Regions from separate parts of the Alteriqipengyuania triglochinis genome, predicted to be linked through region 2. Evidence: riboswitches for the same ligand, from Rfam matches in the RefSeq annotation. Region 2 holds a riboswitch; the other holds the start of a gene.

Region 1 (7,310 bases), 420 kb from region 2:
GTCCGCGCCCAGTTCGCGAAGCACGGCCAGATTGTCGGGATAGATGAAGGCGAAGCAGGCATCGCGCGCGATCGCGATGCGTCGTCCATCAAGGTGCGCCTGAAGCGCGGCGTAATCCGCAGCGGGGCTGAAGGTGACCGGCGGCGGCAGCTGGTCCACCTCGTCAGGCAGCCCTCGCGCGCACGTCGCAATCCGTTCGTCCAGCCCCGCGATTTCCTCTGCCATCAGCAGGCCGAGGTGGCGTTCGGGCAAGGCGAAATCCGCACTGCGCTCGATCGCGCCCAGCCACCGGACGGGCGCGCGCACGCTGTCTTCCAGCATGGTGGCATGGCGGGCGCTTCCCACCCGATTGGCAATCGCCCCGTACAGCTCGATATCGCTGCGATAGGTGGCAAGACCGTGCACGATCGCGCCGAAGCTTTGTGCCATGGCCGAACCGTCGATCACCGCCAACACGGGCAGGCCGAAGCGCGCGGCGATGTCGGCGGCGGACGGATCGCCGTCGAACAGGCCCATCACGCCTTCCACCAGGATGACATCCGCCTCGCATGCGGCCTCGTAGAGCAGGCGGCGGCAATCATCCTCGCCCACCATGAACAGGTCGAGCGAATGGACCGGATGCCCGCTCGCCCGCTCGAGAATCATCGGGTCGAGGAAATCCGGCCCGCATTTGAACACGCGAACCCGTAGGCCACGCTCACGATAGCGGCGCGCCAGCGCTGCGGTGACCGTCGTCTTACCCTGGCCCGATGCGGGCGCGGCGACGAGCAGGGCGGGGCAGCTTGCGCTGGCGCTCAAAGATCGATGCCCTTTTGCGCGCGGATCCCGGCGCGAAAGGCGTGCTTCTCATCGCGGATCGAACTGACGGTGTCCGCAGCCTCCAGAAACACGTCATGCGCCGCGCGTCCGGTGATGACGACATGCTGCATCGGCGGGCGCGCCTCGATCGCGGGCATGATCTCTTCGAGCGCGAGATAGCGATAGGTGACCAGATAGGTCAGCTCGTCCAGCACGACGAGGTGGATCGAGGGATCGGCAAGCGCCTCCTTCGCCTTTTCCCAGCCTGCACGGGCGGCGGCGATATCGCGGTCGCGGTTCTGCGTTTCCCACGTGAACCCTTCGCCGCAGCGTTCCCAGCGCATGTTGGGGTCGCGCGCGAAATAGGCGCGCTCGCCCACTTCCTCCTTGCCCTTGATGAACTGGAAGACCGCCGCCTTGTGGCCATAGCCAAGCGTGCGCGCGACCATTCCGAAGGCGGAGGAAGACTTGCCCTTGCCGTTTCCGGTCAGGACCAGCAGCAGGCCCTTGTCCTCCTGCGCGGCTGCAATGCGTTTGTCGACCACCTCTTTGTGCTTCGCCGTGCGGGCACGGTGGCGGCGGTCTATCTCTTCCTTGTCGGCCTCGCTCACCGGTTGCTGTCCGGTACGCGCTGGCCGGTCAGGCTGCGCGCCGCGACATGCGCGACCACTGCGATGCCGGTCCAGCTCAGCGTGGCGATCAGCGTGCCGGGGAAATAGCGTTCGAGGCGCGGCAGCCACCCGGCCAGGCTCGCATCGGGGAAATGCCCGCTGAGCGCGTAGAACCCGCCGCTGGAAAAGGCATTGGAAACGAACGCTGCGCCCGCGACGATGGCGATGAGCGCGGGCAGGTGTGCAGGCTTCACCTCGAGCCGGGCGGCGGCGAAACGCCCCGCCAGCCACATGACGCCATAGGCGGGCAGCAGCATCCAGTAGGCGATGGTGAAGCAGAAGCTCTGCCCGCCCTCGATCCCGATCACCGCAAGATCGATCGCGAAAGCGAGCGCGAACAGTGCGGGGAAGGCGAGGCGCGGGCGAATGTAGAACCCGGCGACGAGGAAGCTGGCGAGGCTGGTTTCGGGCAGGTGCACGAACTCGCTCAGCGAGTGCGGGCGGGTCGCCAGCATGACCACAGCAAGCGCGGCGAAGACGAGAATGTCGAACCGCCGGATCGCGTGATCGGACGGGGCTGGGCTGGATAGTTCTGACATCATTGGACTCCCTCGAAGATACAACGATGCGTTGCCCGGCGCGTCCGGCCGACAGGGCCGGGGCAACGGGACAGGAGACCATGACCAGCAGCCATGGCGCGCACATATGATCGCGAGTGCCGGATGACGGCCCTCTCCCTCCAACGCACACACAGGTGTCGTCCACCAAGGGATCGGACCCTCTTTCGACCGGTACATCCCGCCCGGGCGAAGAACGACGGCAACAGGCCGGTTTCCTGACTGGCCGGTTCGACGCGGAGACCGCCGCCTTCTCGAAAGGGCACGATGCCCGTTCAATGGCGCGATGGCGGTCCGCTCACCGGCTTACAGTTGCGGGAGCAGTGCCGGATTGGGCTGGTTATACCAGCCTGCCGGACTTCCCGATTAAGCCCTTTCGGGCACCCGTTACACCTCCCTGATATGGCCGATCGGCGGCGCAGGCAAGAGCTCGCGGCCGCAAAACGGGCTTGCCACGCACGCTGGCGCACCATATCCGGGTGCCAAGCTTCAGGTTCCCCGAGAGGGGATTGAAAGGGAACGCGGTTCAAGACCGTGGCTGCCCCTGCAACTGTGAGCGGAGAGCCATCGGCCATCATGCCATTGGGGCGCGCAAGCGGCCCGAGAAGGCGGCCCGACCGGCATCGACCCGCGAGCCAGGAGACCTGCCTGACGCCGTCGTTCTTCGTCCGGACAGGGTGTGCCGGCCGAACGGGGTCTTCCTCGAGAAACGACAGCCATAGCCTCGTGCGGCGTGTGCCGGACGGGATGGCTGGTGCGTGCGCCTCGCGGTGCCTGTTCCCGTCATTCCCCCTGACACGATCCAAGCGGAGCGTCGTGTCACTTGTGGGGAATGTTCATGCCCGAAAACTATCGTATTTCTATCTTGGCGCTCGCCGCCGTCCTGCCGCTTTCCACCGCCGCCCAGGCGGAGGAGGCAGAGGATACCATCGTCGTCTCCGCGCTCAGGACGCCGGTCGAGATCGATCGCGTGTCGTCGTCGGTAACCGTGCTCGACCTCGAACGGATCGAGCAGGAGCAGCCGATCGCGGTGTCCGATGTGCTCCTGCGTACGCCCGGCATCAGCCTGACGCGCAATGGCGGCTATGGCACATCCACCTCGCTGCGCGTGCGCGGGGCCGATCCGGGCCAGACCGTCCTGGTCGTCGACGGCATGCGGCTGGCCGATGCTTCCACCACCGATGGCGGCGCGGACTTCGGCAACCTGTTCGCCGACGATATCGAGCGGGTAGAGATCCTGCGCGGGCCGCAGTCGATCCTGTGGGGCAGCAATGCCATCGGCGGCGTGGTGAACGTGCTGACCAACCGCCCCACCGCCCCGCTGGAGGGCCGCGTCTCGATCGAGGGCGGATCGCGCAACACGCTGAATGCGCGCGCGGGCGTCGGCGGCAGCGGCAAGGTGCTCGACTGGCGCATCGCGGGCAGCACCTTCACCACCGACGGGATCTCTGCACGGGCCGGCGGTACCGAGCGCGACGGGTTCGACCGGCAATCGGCAAGCGGCACGCTGACCGCGAAGCTAGCACCCGCATTATCGGCCGATCTGCGCGGCTACTACTCGCATGGCCGCAACGATTTCGACGGCTCTTCGGGCGACACGCGCGCCTATGGCGTGACGCAGACCTGGGCGACCTACGCGGGAATCAATGCGACCGTGCTGGACGGGCGGCTGACCAATCGGCTCGCCTTCATCGAGACCCGCACAGACCGCGACAATTTCGATCCCGCAAGATCGGTCCGCAATCAGACCTTCGACGCGCAGGGGCGTACGCGTCGCTACGAATATCAGGGCGATCTGACCCTGTCAGATATGGTGCAGGTCTCCTTCGGGGCGGAGCGTGAAGAGCAGCGCATGCGTACCGCCTCCCCGCGCGACAATGATGCGCCGGTCGACGTGACAAGCGCTCAGGCCGAAACGAACAGCCTCTATGCGCTGGCGCGCATCACCCCGATCGCCGGGCTGACCCTCGACGGCGGTGTGCGTTACGACGATCACTCCCGCTTCGGCGACAACACCGTGTTCAGCGCGGGCGCGAGCTTCGAGCCAGGGAATCGCGGCACGCGGTTGCGGGCGAACTATTCCGAAGGCTTCAAGGCGCCTTCGCTCTACCAACTGTTCAGCCAGTATGGCTTCGCCGACCTGAAGCCCGAACATGCCAAGGGGTGGGAAGCGGGTGTCGAGCAGGATCTGCTGGATGACCGGCTGACATTCTCGGCCGTCTATTTCGAGCGCGACAGCGATAACCTGATCGATTTCGCCTATTGCCCTGCCGCGTCCCCACTCCCGGCAGAGTGCTTCATTCCCGGCAGCGATATGGAGCGCTTCGGCTATTACGACAATGTCGACCAAAGCCATGCGCGCGGCGTGGAAATCTCCGGCGATGCGCGGTTCGGCGCGATCTTCGCGCGCGGCAATTTCAGCTGGGTAGAAGCGGAGGATCGCACCGAGGGTTCCACCTTCGGCGACCAATTGCCGCGCGTGCCACATTACCTGGCCAATGGTACGATCGGCTATCAGGCAGCGGCGGGCCATTCGCTCAGCGTCGCGCTGCGCTATGCCGGTGAAAGCACCGATCGGGCAGGGGGCGACGTGCTGGACGATTATCTGCTCACCGACCTGCGCGGTGAATGGCAGGTAAGCGGATCGCTGGTGCTCTACGGCCGGGTCGAGAACCTGTTCGATACCGACTATGTCACCGCCAAGGGATACGGCACGCTCGGCCGCAGCGTGCATATCGGCCTGAGGGCGCGGCTGTGACGCTGGCGCCTGCCAGCAGCGGCGCATCGATCGTCGTGTGCAGCACCTGCCGCCTGTCCGCCGATCGTCGCGAAGACGATGACGGGCAGCGCGGCGGCGCGCGCCTGGCGCAGGCACTGCGCGAGGCGCAGGGCGCGAGCGAGCAATACGGCGCTATCGCGATCGAGGAGATGCCGTGCCTGTTCGCGTGCCAGCGGCACTGCACCGTGCACGTGCGGGGGCCGGGCAAGATCGGCTATGTCCTGGGCGACTTTACGCCCGATCGCGACAGCGCCGAGGCGATCCTGGAATACGCTGCCCATCACGCTGAAAGCGAGCATGGCAAGGTCGCCTATGCGAATTGGCCTGCAGGCGTGAAAGGCCACTTCATCGTGCGCGTCCCGCCCGAGGGCATGATCGCGACATGATTGCCTTCGCCGGTCCAGCCGCATTCGCGCACGCGCTCGCCACGCTTCCCAAGCCGGATGCCGATGCGCGCGCCGCCGCGAGCGCGCGGCAGGCGGAGCTGACCAAACCGGCGGGTTCACTGGGCAGGCTGGAGGAGATCGCGGTCTTCATGGCGGGCTGGCAGGGAACGGCCCGACCACAGTTGGGGCGGATCGATGCGGTCGTCTTCGCAGGCAATCACGGATGTGCGGCGCAAGGGGTCAGCGCCTTTCCGCCAGAGGTGACTGCGCAGATGGTCGCGAACTTCGAGCATGGCGGTGCAGCGATCAACGCGCTGACTTACGCCTGCGGGGCCAGCCTTGCGGTCCTCGCGCTCGACCTCGACACGCCGACCGCCGATATTTCGCGGGCACCCGCGATGACCGAGGCGGAATGCCTCGACGCGCTGAACCGCGGTGCTGCCTCCGTTCCCGAGGGATGCGAACTGTTCGTTCCCGGCGAGATGGGCATCGGCAATACCACTCCCGCCGCAGCGCTGTGTGCCGCAGCACTGGGCGGCGACGGTGCGGCATGGGTCGGCAGGGGCACCGGCGTCGATCACGAAGCACTGGGACGCAAGTGCGCGGTCGTGGACGATGCGCTGGAATTGCATGGCGCAGCCTGCACCAGTGCTTTCGAAACGCTTCGCCGGCTCGGCGGGCGCGAGATTGCCGCGATGGCGGGCGCGGTGCTCGCCGCGCGGCACAGGCGCATTCCGGTGATGCTCGATGGTTTCATTGGTTGCGCGGCCATTGCGCCGCTTGCGCGAGAGGCGCCGGCGATCGTCGATCACTGCCTCGCCGCGCACCGTTCCGCCGAGGATGCGCATGGTCGCCTGCTCGATGCGCTCGGGCTCGATCCGCTGCTGGCGCTCGACATGCGGCTCGGCGAAGGATCGGGCGCGGCGGTCGCGGTGCAGATCGTCCGCTCCGCGCTTGCGGCGCATGATCGAATGGCGACCTTCGCAGAGGCGGCGGTGGCAGGGGCGACATGAAGCCGTTCGAGCTCCACTTGCTGCGTCACGGGCCACCGCAGCGCACCGGCCTGATGCTGGGGCATCATGACGAACCGGCTGCCCCCGGCGCGCATCGGGCGCTTGTGGGGCATGCGGAGGGGCTGGGTGCGAAGCTACTTGTCTCGTCCGATCTCAGCCGCGCGAGCGACGCAGCGCGCGAGATTGCCGATGCCTGCGCGCTTTCGCTGCGGATCGATCCGCGCTGGAGAGAGCTGGACTTCGGCGCATGGGACGGCAAGCCATCCGCCGCGCTGGACCCGCAGCAGCTCAAGGGTTTCTGGTCCGATCCCGATGCGCACCCGCCGCCGGGCGGCGAGCGGTGGGGCGAGCTTCTCGGCAGGGTCCGCGATGCCATTGCCGACATTGATCGACCCGCCATAGTGGTCTCGCACGCGGGGGCGATGCGTGCCGCTGTCTCGATCCTTACGGGGCTGGACCACCGCGCCGTCTGGGCGTTCGACCTGCCTTACGGGGCGTTGCTCTCGATCCGTGTCTGGCGCGGCGTGGGGAGCGAACCGCCAAGCGGTCAGATCGTCGGGCTGCGCATATGAAGTCGCTCATCCTGGCAATCCAGTTCATGACCCGCGTGCCTCTCCCCGCCGTCGCCGCCGATATGCGCGACATGGCGGGGGCGATGCGCTGGTTTCCGCTGACCGGCGTGATCGTGGGAATGGTTGTCTGGGGTGCGGTCTGGGCGGGAGGATTCGTCGATCCCTTGGTCGCGGGCGCGGCGGGGGTGATCGCCTGGGCAGCCATCACCGGTGCGCTGCATCTCGATGGCCTGGGCGATGTGGCGGACGCATCGGGCGGGGCGCACAAGGACCCCAGTCGGATCTCGGAGATCCTGGCCGATCCGCATATCGGCAGCTTCGGCGTGGTCGCCATCGGCTTGCAGCTATGCGCCAAGCTTGCGCTGCTTTCGGCGCTGTCGAAGGGCGGCGCGCTGTGGGTGTTGCCCGCGATGTGCTGCATCGCCCGCATGGGGCCACTTCTCTGGGCCAAATCCCTGCCGCCGCTGCATGAGGGCATGGGGACGCAATTCGCTGCCGCGCTGCGCTGGTACCATCTGGCAGGCTGGATGATCG
Region 2 (7,310 bases):
CCGGTAACGACGTCGCTATGGGCGAGCTGTTCCATCTTGCGCGCCAGCCGCTCGCTCGTCTCGGCAGCGATGATCGACCGGCTCAGCACGCGCTGCATGTTCACCGTCACGCTGGTGGTGGAGGGAATCACGAGCAGGATCGAGACGGCGAGCATCAGCATCGCGATCGATCCGTTCATCACGCAGGCGACGAGCACCGGTGAGAAGCTCAACATCATCTGGCACAGCGCGATCACTTGGCGACCGGCATTGCGTGAGGCGATCGCCATGCCGTAGCACAGTGCGCACGAAACCATCATGACGACGACTTCGACCGGCGCTTCGTAAAGGATCGTCATCGCGCCGAGCAGCCCGAACAGCAGGGCGTAGCTGAAGGCCCCGATTTCGAACACCAGTTCGAGCATGCGCGTCGACGCGGAAGGTGACGCAGCAAGCGCGTAGGACGACACGATACGCGCGATCGCCACCACGGTCAGCAGCGCGACCGAAACGATCACCGGCGTTTCCGGCACGTGGAATGCGGTGACGAATGCGGTCAGGATGCCGATCGCGGCACCGATGGCCAGGCTGAGGGGTTGGGTATAGAGAGTGCTGACGAGCGTGCGCCGGACGCGCTCGCTCATCTCGTCCCCGGTTAACAGGCGCTGCCACGTCTCGGTGGCGTCACGGATCACTCTCGACATCATCGCAACGACCGCACTACGCAATAACCGTCACAAAAGGCTTAACGCGCGCGTTACCACGCTCGTGCGCGCACATCCGGGCCATCGCAACGGGGATGCGGGGCAGATCCTGGGTCAGACAGGGTTTCCCCATGCGGAAGAAAGCGTTTCGGCGAGCCTGCGGTCGAGCGCGCGGCAGATATTCGCCCAGAAAACGAAGTTTTCCTCGTCCCCGGCGTCGAACGCTTTCGTGGCCCGCGCATGCGCGTCATGCGCCGCATTCATGTGATGGCGCGCGAAATGCCCCAGCGCTGCGCGCATCTCCGCTTCGTCCTGCGCCGGGCGTCCGGGCAGCACGTTGTCGTTGGCGGGTTCCGGAATGCGCACGGGGATAGAACCGCCCTGCGACAGGCGATAGCTGGGGCGGTTGGGGGCAAGGCCGCGGGGCATCGGTAAGGATCCTGCGATTGGGAGATGGATCGATCCTTGCATCAATAGAGGCCGGGCATGAATCTTTCGCGCAGAAGCACGGTTACGGCAAATTAACCACGCTCTGCCGGGCTGGCGCGGCCGCCGGGCCGCTGCCGATGCGGCTCAGTTTGGTTGCGCGATCCACCGCCCGCTATTGGCGTATTCGGGGCGGACGCTGCCCGGGCCTTCGGTCGGCACGGGATTGTCCTGCCGCGAAGTCTGCGCCCGGGCGCCCGCGCTGCCGGACGGCGCGGGGGATGCGCCGACGGAGGGCGAAGCCGCCGGGACAGATGTCGCTTCCGCGCCGTCATATTGCCGCGCCACGGCGATTGGATCGGGCGCGGGCTCGCTGACCGCGGCAGCGCGGGCAGGCACGGGCACCGGCTCGCCCCCGCGGTAGACGTCGCTGAACGCATCGGGGCGGCTGGCATTGCCCGGCCAGCGATAGAAGCGGTGCGCGCCGATCGTGCCGATGTGCGCGAGGCTGGGGGCCCAGTACGGATTGACCCAGGTGGTGTGATAATGCGTAGCGAGGCCGACCGGTGCGTAGACCTGCCCCGACAGGGCGCGGCGCGCCACCGACAGCGCCCGGGCCCAGGACGTTGCCGAGGGCTTGCGGTCCAGCGAACCGTCGCAGGTAAAGGTGAACTGACAGCCGGTGCGCCGCTGCGATCCCTGATAGACGACCCCGCATACGGTCCTGGGATAGGCCGGATGCGCCACGCGGTTCAGGACCACCTGTGCGACCGCCCGCTGGCCACCTTCGCTCTCGCTCGCGGCTTCGTAATAGACCGCCTTGGCAAGGCAATCGAGCGCGCGGGCCTTGTCGATCCCCGTGCCGCGGCTGACGAAAGCGTGCGCCGCGGGACCCGCCGCCTCGATCGCGATCGCTGCATCGGGATCGCCGTTCCACGCTCCGATCGGGTTGATACCCTTGCCCCCGTCCACCGCCGCGTTGGCGGTGCCGGCGGCGGCGGGCGGATCGGCCAGAAAGTAGAACGCCGAGCCCGGAAAGCTCGCCCCGGCCTTCTCGAACGCCATCGGTTCCATCAGACTGTCCGCCACGATCTCGCTCGCTTCGGGGGCGATTTCGGGCAGCCGCCATTCCGCCTGCGCCGCCATGGCGGGCAGGGCCAGCGCGCCGCACAGCACCGCCACGCCGCGCCATGCCTTGCGGGCAGCGACGGGGCGGGGGGCGATCTGGGCTGGGCGGCGGGTCTGGCGCAAGCGAATCCTTGACGGAAGGTGGATGGAGCGGGGCAGGGCGCCACTAGGCGTTAAGCTTCGCAAGCGCGCCGTCTGCGTATGCACCGTATTGTAGCGGGACAGCCCGATGCGAAGCATGAACCGGCGTGGTTAACCCTGGATTGCGGTGTGCGACGAATTGTTGCGCCTGCATGACGAAGGGCCTAAGCGCGCGGCAGCATTGCAGGTGTGGGCGTGCCGCGAGGTTCGTCCACCTAAGAGGGAAGAGGGTGCAAACCCCTCGCTGCCCCCGCAACTGTAACCGGGGAGCGGTCCGCGCCCACAGCCACTGTTCCGACCACATGCGCCGGGATGGGAAGGCCAGCGGAACCGCTACGATCCGGGAGCCAGGAGACCTGCCCGCGATGCGTCGTTCGACTTCGGGCGGGGTGCACCGGGGAAGCGGAGGAAAGGCGCTGGCGATCATGGCCCGTGCCTTCCGTCATGAGCGACAGTAATGCTTGTGATGGAGTTTTGATGCGTACGATCTTGCTGCTTTCCGGTTCGGTTCTGGGCCTGGCGTCCCCTGCGTTTGCGCAGGAAGCGGACGGCGAAGCACCGCTGGTTCTGGCTTCCGACGCGGCCGAGATGCCCGAAGAATCGATCACCGTCACGGTGACCGGCAATCCGAGCGAGGTCGAGGATACCGGCCAGCCGGTGACCGTGATCGGGGCGCAGGAAATCGCCGATATCCAGGGGCCGGACTTCGCACGCGTCATCCAGCGCGTGCCCGGCGTCACCTTCAACCGCACCGGCGGCCTGGGCGCGACCACCGGCATCTCGGTGCGGGGCGCTGCGAACGACCAGCTCCTCGTCCTGATCGACGGGGTGCGCGTGGCGGACACCGCGTCGCCCGCCGGCGGCTTCGATTTCGGCACGCTGGGGGCGTCCAACCTCGCCAAGGTAGAGCTGCTGCGCGGCTCCAACTCCGTGGTGTGGGGCGCCGATGCGCTGGCCGGGGTGCTGGTCGCCTCGACCGTGGAGCGGACCGGACTGGCCGGATCGGTCGAAGCCGGATCGCGCGGCACGGTCGCCTCCAGCATCAAGGGCGGCATTGCGGGCGATATCGGCTTCATCGGCGGTTCGGCGAGCTACCTGACCACCGATGGCTTCTCGGCCGCAGCGAACGGCACCGAGGACGACGGCTTCCAGCAGCAGGCCTACAACCTGCGCGGCCGCGCCTATCTTTCGCGCACCGTCGAAGTGTTCGGCAACCTGCGCTATGCCAAGGGCGAGCTGGAGATCGACGGCTTTCCCGCACCCGCCTTCGCGCTGGGCGATACCGAGGAGATGCAGCAGACCGAGCAGCTCTCCGGCGCGGTCGGCGCCCTCTATGATGGCGGGCCGCTCTACCTGCGCGGGGCCTACAGCTTCTCCGACACGTCGCGCGACAACCTGCCGGGGCCCGGCGAGGATGCGACCTTCGAGAGCGAGGGGCGCTCCGACCGGGTCGAACTGCGCGGCGAGTGGCGTCCGATCGGCCCGCTGATCGTCAATTTCGGCGCGGAAAACCTGTGGTCCGATTACGAGAGCACCTCCTACGGCACGCCCAGCTCGGCCGATACCAGCATCTTTGGCGGCTATGTGCAGGCGGGGATCGAGTTCCGCGGCCTGTCGGGCCATGTCGGCGTGCGGCAGGACGAGCATGACGATTTCGGCGGCGCAACCAGCTTCGGCGGCGACCTGACCTACGAAATCGTGCCCAACCTGCGCCTGCGCGCCAGCGTGGGCGAAGGCTTCAAGGCGCCTTCGCTCTACCAGCTGTTTTCGGACTATGGGAACAAGGCGCTCCAGCCCGAAGAGAGCACGAGCTACGATCTCGGACTCGCCTACGGCACGCGGACCGCGCCGTTCTACGCCGGCGTCACCGCCTTCCAGCGTGACAGCGAAAACCTCATCGCCTTCATCAGCTGCCCAACACCGCTCACCGGCATCTGCACCGATCGCCCCTTCGGTACCTACGACAACGTGTCGCAGGCCCGCGCGCGGGGCGTGGAAGTCGAAGCGGGTGTTTCGCCGTTCGCCGGGCTCAGCCTGCGCGCCGCCTATGCCTATGTCGAGGCGGAAGACCGCAGCGAAGGCACGGCCAATTTCGGCAACGAACTGGCCCGCCGCCCGCGCCATGCGGGCACCGTCTCGGTCGACTGGGCGCTCGCGCCCGATACCGCGGGCGTGCCGGTAATCGGCGGCGACGTGCGCATCGTGGGAGATACGTTCGACAATGCGGCGAACACCACCCGCCTCGATGCCTATACCCTCGTCGACCTGCGCGTCTCGGTCCCGCTGGGGCTGATCGCGGGCGAGCGCCCGGTCGAGGTCTTCGGGCGGGTCGAGAACCTGTTCGACGAGGAGTATCAGACCGCCGACGGCTATAACCAGGCGCCCCGCGGGGTCTTCGCAGGGCTGCGCGTCGGCCTATGATCCGCAGCGCAGCCATCGCGATCGCGTGCGTGCTGGCGGGGTGTTCGACCCCGCCAGCCCCGCGCGATGGTGACGCGCTGCGCATCGTCAGCCTCAACCCGTGCACCGACGCGATCCTTGCGGAGATTGCGCCGGACAAGCTGGCGGCGGTGTCGCACTACAGCCATGATCCGTCCGCCACATCGATGCCGCTGGCGCAGGCCCGGCGCTGGCCCGCGACGGGTGGTTCGGTGGAGGAGATTCTCGCCGCCGACGCCACCATGGTCGTCGCCTCTACATATCTTGCGCCTTCCACCCGCCGCGCGCTGGACGAGCTGGGCATTCCGGTGGTGACCTTCGGCATTGCCAGCAGTGTCGATGAAAACCTCGCCCAGGTGCGCGATCTGGCCGATGCCGTGGGCGAGCCGGAGGCGGGCGATGCCCTCGTTGGGCGGATCGATGCCGCGCTGACCGCTGCGGCGCCGCCCTCGGATCGCGAAGGTCCTGCGACCATCCTGTGGCAGCCGGGCGGGATCGTGCCGGGCGATGGGGCGCTGGTGGTCGACCTGATGCACCGCGTCGGCCTGCGTCCGGCGAAGGCGACACGCGGGCTGGGGCAGGGCGACCGCCTGCCGCTGGAGGCCGTACTGCTCGACCCGCCCGATCTGCTGCTGCATGCGGGCCCTCGCGGCGATGAGGAATCGCGCACGCTCCACCATCCGGCCCTGCGCAAGCTGTCCACGCGCCGCGCCGAATTCGCGCCGCAGCTCTACTATTGTGGCGGGCCGAGCCTGATCCGCGCCGCGCAGCGGCTGGCGCACATCCGGGACGGCCGCGGATGAGCCGCGCCAGCCTGATCCTGCTGGGTGCGCTGCTGGTCGCGATTCCGCTGTCGCTCCTCGCCGGCAAGGCATGGATCTTCGGGCTCGACGATGCGCGCGCCACCCTGATCGTAGCGGAACTGCGCCTGCCGCGCGCGCTGCTGGCGGTCACGGTCGGCGCGGGGCTGGGCGCGTCGGGCGCGGCGATGCAGGGCTATCTGCGCAATCCGCTCGCCGATCCCGGACTGTTCGGCATCGCCCCCGGCGCGGCGCTGGGCGCGGTGCTGAGCTTCTCGCTCGGCTACGCGGCGAACGGCTGGCTTCTCCCGCTGCTCGCGCTGGCGGGTGCGGGCGCGGCGATGGCGCTGCTCGCGCTCATGGCCGGACGCGGCGGCGGGATCGCGCTGTTCACGCTCGCCGGGCTGATGATCGCGAGCCTCGCGGGCGCGCTCACCAGCCTCGTCATCAGCCTTGCCCCCAATCCGTGGGCGCTGAGCGAGATCGTCACCTGGCTGATGGGCGCGCTGACCGATCGCAGCTGGAACGATGTTGCGCTCGCCGCGCCGCTGACGCTGGCAGGGATCGTGGTGCTGGTGCGCGCTGCGCCCGCACTCGACGCGCTTACGCTGGGCGAGGATGCAGCGCGTTCGATGGGCGTGAACATGGAGAACCTGCTGTTCCTGCTGGTGATCGGGGTGGCGCTGACGATCGGGAGCGGGGTCGCTGTCGCCGGGATCATAGGCTTCGTTGGGCTGATGGTGCCCCATCTGGTCCGCCCGATGACCGATCGCCGCCCGTCTTCGCTGATCGTGCCGAGCGCGCTGGCGGGCGCGCTGCTGGTGCTGGTCGCCGACGGTGTCCTGCGAATGCTGCCGCTGGTCAGCGAGTTGCGGCTGGGGATTGCGCTATCGCTGATCGGTGCGCCTTTCTTCCTCTGGCTGCTGCTACGCCTGCGTCGCGGTGGGGGGCTGGGCCTGACATGAGGCGGCACCGTGAAAAGATGATCGAGGCGTGCAACCTCGCGCTCGACCGGCGGCTGCGCGGAGTCTCCGCCCAGATTCTGGAAGGGCAGGTCATCGCGATCTGCGGGCCCAATGGCGCGGGCAAGTCGACCTTCCTGCGGCTGCTGGCCGGCGTGCTCAGGCCGAGCAACGGCGAGGCCCTGCTCGATGGCGGACGCATGCACGACATGCGCCCGCGCTCCCGCGCCCGCGCGGTCGGCTATCTGCCGCAGGAGCCGCAGATCGCGTGGGACCTGTCAGTCCGCAATCTCGTCGCGCTCGGCCGGCTGGCGCATCGCGATGCCCGCGCCGAGCCGGTCGAGAACGCCCTGGCGGCGCTGGGGTTGGAAGAATTTGCGGATCGCCCGGTCTCGACGCTGTCGGGCGGTGAGCGGGCTCGCGCGCTGCTCGCACGGGTGCTGGCGGGCGAACCGCGCTTCATCCTTGCGGACGAGCCGTTCGCCTCGCTCGACCTGGCCTATCAGACCTCGCTGGTCCGCCACCTGCGGCAACAGGCGGCAGCGGGGCGCGGCGTGGTGGTGGTGGTCCACGATCTCTCGCTTGCCCACAACCTTGCCGACCGGGTGATGCTGCTGAAGGATGGCGCGCTTTACGCCGACGGGCCGCCGCCAGAGGCGCTTTGCCCCGCCAACCTGCGCGAAGTCTTCGGGATTCGCGCGCGCTGGCTGGGCGAGCCGGGGGCCCGCGTG

The links. A riboswitch is a leader RNA that binds a small molecule or an ion and turns the genes downstream of it on or off. The one in region 2 is predicted to bind cobalamin.
Region 1: another riboswitch for cobalamin. It lies ahead of ACYQ0L_RS12510 (TonB-dependent receptor plug domain-containing protein); the one in region 2 lies ahead of ACYQ0L_RS10545 (TonB-dependent receptor plug domain-containing protein).

Annotation. Positions count from the first base shown of each region.
Region 1 covers NZ_BAAHNC010000003.1:490,392-497,701, forward strand. The annotation lists gene ACYQ0L_RS12495 (cobyrinic acid a,c-diamide synthase CobB) at 1-798, opposite strand, end outside; gene cobO (cob(I)yrinic acid a,c-diamide adenosyltransferase) at 795-1,409, opposite strand; gene ACYQ0L_RS12505 (hypothetical protein) at 1,406-2,011, opposite strand; cobalamin riboswitch at 2,218-2,429, opposite strand; cobalamin riboswitch at 2,501-2,692, shown strand; gene ACYQ0L_RS12510 (TonB-dependent receptor plug domain-containing protein) at 2,865-4,784, shown strand; gene ACYQ0L_RS12515 (DUF1636 domain-containing protein) at 4,781-5,191, shown strand; gene cobT (nicotinate-nucleotide--dimethylbenzimidazole phosphoribosyltransferase) at 5,188-6,204, shown strand; gene ACYQ0L_RS12525 (histidine phosphatase family protein) at 6,201-6,776, shown strand; gene ACYQ0L_RS12530 (adenosylcobinamide-GDP ribazoletransferase) at 6,773-7,310, shown strand, end outside.
Region 2 covers NZ_BAAHNC010000003.1:71,958-79,267, forward strand. The annotation lists gene ACYQ0L_RS10530 (putative bifunctional diguanylate cyclase/phosphodiesterase) at 1-674, opposite strand, end outside; gene ACYQ0L_RS10535 (hypothetical protein) at 798-1,112, opposite strand; gene ACYQ0L_RS10540 (cell wall hydrolase) at 1,257-2,360, opposite strand; cobalamin riboswitch at 2,547-2,756, shown strand; gene ACYQ0L_RS10545 (TonB-dependent receptor plug domain-containing protein) at 2,856-4,799, shown strand; gene ACYQ0L_RS10550 (ABC transporter substrate-binding protein) at 4,796-5,620, shown strand; gene ACYQ0L_RS10555 (FecCD family ABC transporter permease) at 5,617-6,582, shown strand; gene ACYQ0L_RS10560 (ABC transporter ATP-binding protein) at 6,579-7,310, shown strand, end outside.